DNA from 2 places in the Streptomyces sp. NPDC020490 genome. Region 2 is predicted to be linked to the other one. Evidence: riboswitches for the same ligand, from Rfam matches in the RefSeq annotation. Region 2 holds a riboswitch; the other holds the start of a gene.
The links. A riboswitch is a leader RNA that binds a small molecule or an ion and turns the genes downstream of it on or off. The one in region 2 is predicted to bind S-adenosylmethionine.

Region 1: another riboswitch for S-adenosylmethionine. It lies ahead of ACH4ZX_RS23750 (aminotransferase class V-fold PLP-dependent enzyme); the one in region 2 lies ahead of thrC (threonine synthase).

Annotation. Positions count from the first base shown of each region.
Region 1 covers NZ_JBIRUY010000023.1:113,947-117,413, reverse strand. Annotated here, with positions in the region: gene ACH4ZX_RS23760 (cytochrome bc complex cytochrome b subunit) at 1-236, shown strand, start outside; gene trpD (anthranilate phosphoribosyltransferase) at 360-1,424, shown strand; SAM riboswitch class IV at 1,498-1,614, shown strand; gene ACH4ZX_RS23750 (aminotransferase class V-fold PLP-dependent enzyme) at 1,775-3,136, shown strand; gene ACH4ZX_RS23745 (Lrp/AsnC ligand binding domain-containing protein) at 3,162-3,443, opposite strand; gene ACH4ZX_RS23740 (rhomboid family intramembrane serine protease) at 3,440-3,467, opposite strand, start outside.
Region 2 covers NZ_JBIRUY010000060.1:558-4,024, reverse strand. Annotated here, with positions in the region: gene ACH4ZX_RS38275 (cold-shock protein) at 1-151, opposite strand, end outside; gene ACH4ZX_RS38270 (MoaD/ThiS family protein) at 593-868, opposite strand; gene thrC (threonine synthase) at 1,044-2,327, opposite strand; SAM riboswitch class I at 2,346-2,503, opposite strand; gene ACH4ZX_RS38260 (glucosyl-3-phosphoglycerate synthase) at 2,662-3,467, shown strand, end outside.

The sequences.
Region 1 (3,467 bases), on a different contig from region 2:
TCGAGGTCCACGAGCCGCTCAGCCAGGAGCAGCTGCACACCCTCACGGCGCACGAGCAGTACAAGCCGGTCGAGATCGGCCCGACGGTCGACGAGAACGGCGTCGAGCGCAAGGTCAAGAGCTCCCAGAAGCTGCGCGCCAAGCTGAGCGAGGCGTACTACGGCGAGGAGTCCCAGATCGCGAAGCCGACCGTCGAGGAGTACAAGGAGATCACGAGCGGCCACGGCCACCACTGATCGCTGAGGCGTCGCCACGCCCCGCACAGGGCCCCGTCCGGTCTACGGACGGGGCCCTCTGCCGTGCCGCCCGGCTGGATAGGGTGGAGGCACACTCTCTTCTACGACATCTGGAGCGGCCTTATGAGCGCTGTGACCCCCGCTGGAGGCGACACCGCGGCGGGCCGCTCCTGGCCCGCCCTGCTGAACGGCCTGCTGGCCGGCCGCGACCTGAGCGCCGACGACACCGCCTGGGCGATGGACCTGATCATGCGCGGCGAGGCGACCGACGCGCAGATCGCCGGCTTCGTGGTGGCCCTGCGGGCCAAGGGCGAGACGGTCGAGGAGATCAACGGACTCGTCCGGACGATGTACGAGCACGCCAACGTCATCGAGGTGCCGGGCCCGGCCGTCGACATCGTCGGCACCGGCGGCGACGGGGCGAAGACGGTCAACATCTCCACCATGTCGTCGATCGTGGTGGCCGGCACGGGCGCGAAGGTCGTCAAGCACGGCAACCGGGCCGCGTCCTCCGCCTCCGGCGCGTCCGACGTCCTGGAGAAGCTGGGCGTCAACCTGGAGCTGCCGCTGGAGCGGGTCCCGGCGGTCGCCGAGGAGGCCGGCATCACCTTCTGCTTCGCGATCAAGTTCCACCCGGCGCTGCGCCACGCGGGCGCCGCCCGCGGGCAGCTGGGCATCCGCACGGTGTTCAACGCGCTCGGCCCGCTGACCAACCCCGCGAAGGTCAAGGCGCAGGCGGTGGGCGTCGCCGACCCGCGCATGGCGCCGATCGTGGCCGGCGTCTTCGCCGAGCGCGGCCACTCCTCGCTGGTGTTCCGCGGCGACGACGGCCTCGACGAGCTGACCACCACCGCCACCTCCCGGGTCTGGGTGGTCCGCGACGGCAAGGTCGGCGAGGAGGTCTTCGACCCGCGCGACGTCGGCATCGACCTGGTGCCGGTGGAGGCGCTGCGCGGCGCCGACGCCTCCTACAACGCGGAGGTCGCCCGGAAGCTGCTGGACGGCGAGACGGGGCCGGTACGGGACGCCGTGCTGCTGAACGCGGCGGCGGCACTGGTGGCCCTGGAGCCGGGCCCGGGGTCGCTCGCCGAGCAGATCCGTGAGGGCATGGCCAAGGCCGCGGAGTCGATCGACTCCGGCGCGGCCCAGCGCACGCTGGAGCGCTGGGTGGCCGCCAGCAACGCCTGACCGAGGTGCGCGCGGTCCCGTGATCCGGACAGGAGTTGCGGGACCGCGATCACCTCGCGTACGTTCCTGTCCAGGTCATGAGTGACAGTCATAAGGCCCCGGCCGACTGTCCGGCAACCCTCCGTCCGTGGCGGGGTGCCCCGGGTGAGGACCAGGCCGTGGGCAGCGAGGTCCACGGCAAGCGCGGACCCCTCGCACACCAGGGGTCCTGGTCGTCGAGGAGCCTTCTGTGAGCAAGCGAATGCGATAGGGCGTAGAGCCCCGCCTCCGCGTACCCCCTTTCACCTTTCCCGCGCTTGAGCCGTACCCGCTCGCGCGGTGAATCCCCTTGCCCTTCACAGGAGTTCGCCATGTCCGTCTGCACCGCTGCCGTCGCCCAGACCATTTGCGCCCCGCTGCCCGTACTGGGCGGGGATGTCACCGTCCCGCTCGTCACCGGCGGCGAGGTCGCCTACGCCGCGCTCGACTACGCGGCCAGCGCCCCCGCCCTGCGGCGCGTCTGGGACGACGTGGCCGCGTACGCGCCGTACTACGGCAGCGTCCACCGCGGCGCCGGCTACCTCTCCCAGCTGTCCACCGACCTGTTCGAGAACGCCCGCCGGACAGTCGCCGAGTTCCTCGACCGCCGCGCCGACGACCAGCTGGTCTTCACCCGCTCCACCACCGACTCGCTCAACCTGCTCGCCGCCGCCCTCCCGGCCGGCTGCCAGGTCTTCGTCTTCGAGACCGAGCACCACGCCTCGCTGCTGCCGTGGCGGGACGCCCGCGTCACCTTCCTCGACGCCCCGCGCAGCCCGCGGCGGGCCGTCGAGACCCTGGAGCGCGCCCTGGCCGCCCGCGACCCGCACGGACCCGCCCTGGTCTGCGTCACCGGCGCCTCGAACGTCACCGGCGAGCTGTGGCCGGTGCGCGAGCTGGCCGCCGCCGCCCACGCGCACGGCGCCCGCATCGTCCTGGACGCCGCCCAGCTCGCCCCGCACCACCCGGTGAGCGTCCGCGACCTGGACGTCGACTGGATCGCCTTCTCCGGCCACAAGCTGTACGCCCCCTTCGGCTCCGGCGTCCTGGCCGGCCGCGCCGACTGGCTGCGCGCGGCCGAGCCGTACCTCGCGGGCGGCGGCGCCAGCCGCCGGGTGACCCGGCGCGCGGACGGGGGAGTGGACGTGGAGTGGCACGACAGTGCCGCCCGGCACGAGGCGGGCTCGCCGAACGTCATCGGCGCCTACGCGGTCGCGTCGGCCTGCAAGGCGCTCACCGAGGCCGGCTTCGACGCGCTGGTGGCCCGCGAGCAGTACCTGATCGGCAAGGTGCGGGCGGGACTGGCCGAGGTCCCGGAGGTCAGGGTGCTGTCGCTGTTCGGCGACGACGCGCCCCGCGTCGGCGTCATCTCCTTCGTCGTGGAGGGCTGGAACAGCTCCCACTTCGCCGCCGCCCTGTCCGCCGAGTACGGCATCGGCGTCCGCGACGGCCTCTTCTGCGCCCACCCCCTCGTCCGCACCCTGCTGGGCGACGGCCCGCGGACCCGGGGCGAGTGCGGCGCCCCAGAGGCCGCGCCGGGCGAGAACTCGCTGAACGCCGTCCGGGTCAGCTTCGGCGCCGGAACGCCCGACGAGCACGTGGAACGCTTCGTCGACGCCGTGCGGGAGTTGGTGCGCCACGGGGCGAAGCTGCGCTACCGGACGCAGGACGGCCGCTGCGTCCCCGCGGTGTGAGCCGGCAGCGCCCGTGGGGCGGCGGTCAGGAGTCGAGGCCGATCGCGAACGCCGCCTCCAGGTCGTGCTGCGAGTAGGTGCGGAAGGCGACGTGCGTGTCCGTCGCCTCCACGCCCGGGATCTTGCTGATGCGTCCCGGGATGACCTCCGCCAGGTCCTCGTGCTGCCTGACCCGCACCATGGCGATCAGGTCGTAGGTGCCGGTCACGGAGAAGACCTCGCTGACGCTCTCCAGAGCGGCGATCGACTCCGCGATCTCGGGGATCCGGTCCACGCTGGTCTTGATGAGGACGATCGCGGTGATCACGGCTGGTTCTCTCCCTCGGTGGCC
Region 2 (3,467 bases):
TCTCGAACTCCACCCGCTGGCCCTCTTCCAGGGTGCGGTACCCGTCCATCTGGATGGCGCTGTAGTGGACGAAAACATCCGCACCACCGTCGACCGCGATGAAGCCGTACCCCTTCTCCGCGTTGAACCACTTGACGGTGCCCTGAGCCATGCCTAACTCCCCTATTACTGGCCCTTGCACGGACCCGCACTTCGCGGATCCGGGTCAGACCTCACCCCCCACGGATTGGGGGCGTGCGCCGGAACGCGTCGACCGCGGCCGAATGTATCTGCCCAACTGCCGTCTGCAACAGGTCAGTCGGACGAGAATTCCGGACGGAAGGGGTCCGGAATGTAGTAAGAATTCCCCCGAATTCAGGGCAAGTCGGGCCGCACATAAAGAGCGAATGGCGCAAAAGACTCGCACACTTTGGCTATTTCTCGACGCATCCGGAGCGGGCGTGATCGCGTCCGGCGCGCGGAGCCGGGGGTGGGTTCCCCAACTGTACCGCGCTCAACCATGCAGAATTGCCCCCTCCGTTTCTCTCACGGAGAGGGCAATCGGTCAGAACTCTGCGTCGCCGTCGTTACCGGCGGTAAGCGAACGGCCAGGTCAGCCGCCCGCGACGGCCGGGATGATGGAGACGCCGGCCCCGTCGGGGGTGACGGTCTCCAGGCCCTGCTCGAAGCGGACGTCGTCGTCGTTGACGTAGACGTTGACGAAGCGGCGCAGCTTGCCCTGGTCGTCCAGGACGCGGGCGGCGATGCCGGTGTGGTTCTTCTCCAGATCCGCGATGACCTCGGCGAGGGTCGCACCCTCGGCGGGGACCTCGGCCTGACCGCCGGTGTAGGTGCGCAGGATGGTGGGGATGCGAACGGTCACGCTCATGCGATTCGACCTCCAGTGACTACAGGACTTCTTTGCGTTTCGGCCGCCGGGCCGGCGGTTTCGGCCTGTGGAGCCGGCGTAAGACCTCGGCTCGGGTTCGTCCCGGGGGCGGTCGGCCGGGAAGCGGGAAGCCCGGCGGGTGACCGCTGGACTGCCCGGGACACCGAGGATGAGGTCAAGCGAGGCCAGCCTCTCGGAAGGAGTCCAGGTTGGGGCGGATGGTCGCGGTGAGGCCGGTGCCGGCCACCGCGTCCAGCGTCTTCAGGCCGTCGCCGGTGTTGAGGACGACGGTGGTCTTCGTGGGGTCGAGGACGCCGTTGTCGATCAGCTTCTTCGTCACGCCGACCGTCACGCCGCCCGCCGTCTCGGCGAAGATGCCCTCGGTCCGGGCGAGCAGCTTGATCGCGTCGACGACCTGCTCGTCGGTCACGTCCTCCACGGCGCCGCCGGTGCGGCGGGCGATGTCGAGGACGTAGGGGCCGTCGGCCGGGTTGCCGATGGCGAGGGACTTGGCGATGGTGTCCGGCTTCTGCGGGCGGACCACGTCGTGGCCGGCCTTGAAGGCGGTGGACACCGGCGAGCAGCCCAGCGCCTGCGCGCCGAAGATCTTGTACGGCTTGTCCTCGACGAGCCCGAGCTTGATCAGCTCCTGGAGGCCCTTGTCGACCTTGGTGAGCTGCGAGCCGGAGGCGATGGGGATGACGATCTGGTCCGGCAGCCGCCAGCCGAGCTGCTCGCACACCTCGTACGCCAGGGTCTTGGACCCTTCCGCGTAGTACGGCCGCAGGTTGACGTTGACGAAGCCCCAGCCCTCGCCGGCCGGGTCGCCGATGAGCTCGGAGCAGAAGCGGTTGACGTCGTCGTAGTTGCCCTCGATGCCGACGAGGTCGCCGCCGTAGATGGCGGCCATGACGACCTTGCCCTGCTCCAGGTCGCGCGGGATGAACACGCAGGAACGGAGGCCGGCGCGGGCGGCGGCGGCGCCGACGGCGCCGGCCAGGTTGCCGGTGGAGGAGCAGGAGAGGGTGGTGAAGCCGAAGGCGCGGGCGGCCTCCAGGGCCTGGGCGACCACGCGGTCCTTGAAGGAGTGCGTCGGGTTGCCGGAGTCGTCCTTCACATACAGCCCGCCGGTCACGCCGAGCTCGCGGGCGAGGTTGTCGGCCTTGACGAGCTTGGTCCAGCCCGGGTTCAGGTTGGGCTTTTCGGCCACGTCCGCGGGGACGGGCAGCAGCGGCGCGTAGCGCCAGATGTTCGCGGGTCCCGCCTCGATGCGCCTGCGGAGCTCCTCGGTGTCGTAGGCCGAGAAGTCGTACGCGATCTCCAGCGGGCCGAAACACTCCTCGCAGGCGAAGACCGGTCCGAGGGGGACGCGGTGGCCGCATTCGCGACAGGACAGAGCCGCGGCGGGGCCGAGGTCTACGGTGGAGTCCGTGGTGCTTGCAACAGTCTGCACAGCCATGTGAGGCGAGGCCCTTTCTCCTCATCTTCCTCACGACGCATCTCGCCGTGAGACGGATTTGGCACCTTCCCTAGCCGGGAGCCTCGCGCGGCGATCAACGGTGATCGGTACGAGAACCGGCTGGAGGGTTGCCGGGGCTTCATCGGGCCGTGTCCCTCTGCCCCTCTGGATGAGCGGTATTCGGTTGTGAACGCGTGGCGACCCCCGACATGCGATGGTCATCAGCGTTGTTCAAGACTGTAACCGAAGGCCAGGACAGTTGAGATAGCCGTCCGAACCGCGAGATGGATCACAGTGGTCCGCTCGCCGAGAGAACGCAGAGGAGCCGCGCACTGTGCTGAACGAAGTCGAGCGCTGGCTGAAAACCCGCTCCTGGTCCGTGACCGACCGGCCGCTGCACATGATCCTGGCCGCCAAACAGCGCACCGGTCAGTCGGTCAGCGTCGTGCTGCCCGCGCTCAACGAGGAGGGGACGGTCGGCGACATCGTCGCGGTCATCCGTCACGACCTCATGCAGCAGGTCCCGCTCGTCGACGAGATCGTCGTCGTCGACTCCGGGTCCACCGACCGCACGTCCCAGGTCGCCGCGGCGGCGGGCGCGCGGGTGGTCCACCGCGACGAGATCCTGCCGCGCATACCCACCGTCCCCGGCAAGGGGGAGGTGCTGTGGCGGTCCCTGCTGGTCACCAGCGGGGACATCGTCTGCTTCATCGACGCCGACCTGAAGGAGTTCTCCTCCGACTTCGTCTCCGGGATCGTGGGCCCGCTGCTCACCGACCCCGGGGTCGATCTGGTCAAGGCGATGTACGACCGCCCGCTCGGCGGCGCGGCGGGCCAGGGCGGCCGGGTCACCGAGCTGATGGCGCGCCCGCTGCTGAACATGCACTGGCCGCAGCTGGCCGGGTTCGTGCAGCCGCTCGGCGGCGAGTACGCCGCCCGCCGCAGCCTGCTGGAGCAGCTGCCCTTCCCCGTCGGCTACGGGGTGGAGCTGGGCATGCTGGTCGACGCCCTGCACCTGGTGGGCCTGGACGCCCTCGCCCAGGTCGACGTGGGCGTGCGCAAGCACCGGCACCAGGACGGGCAGGCGCTCGGCCGGATGGCCGCCGCGATCTACCGCACCGCCCAGCTCCGGCTGGCCCG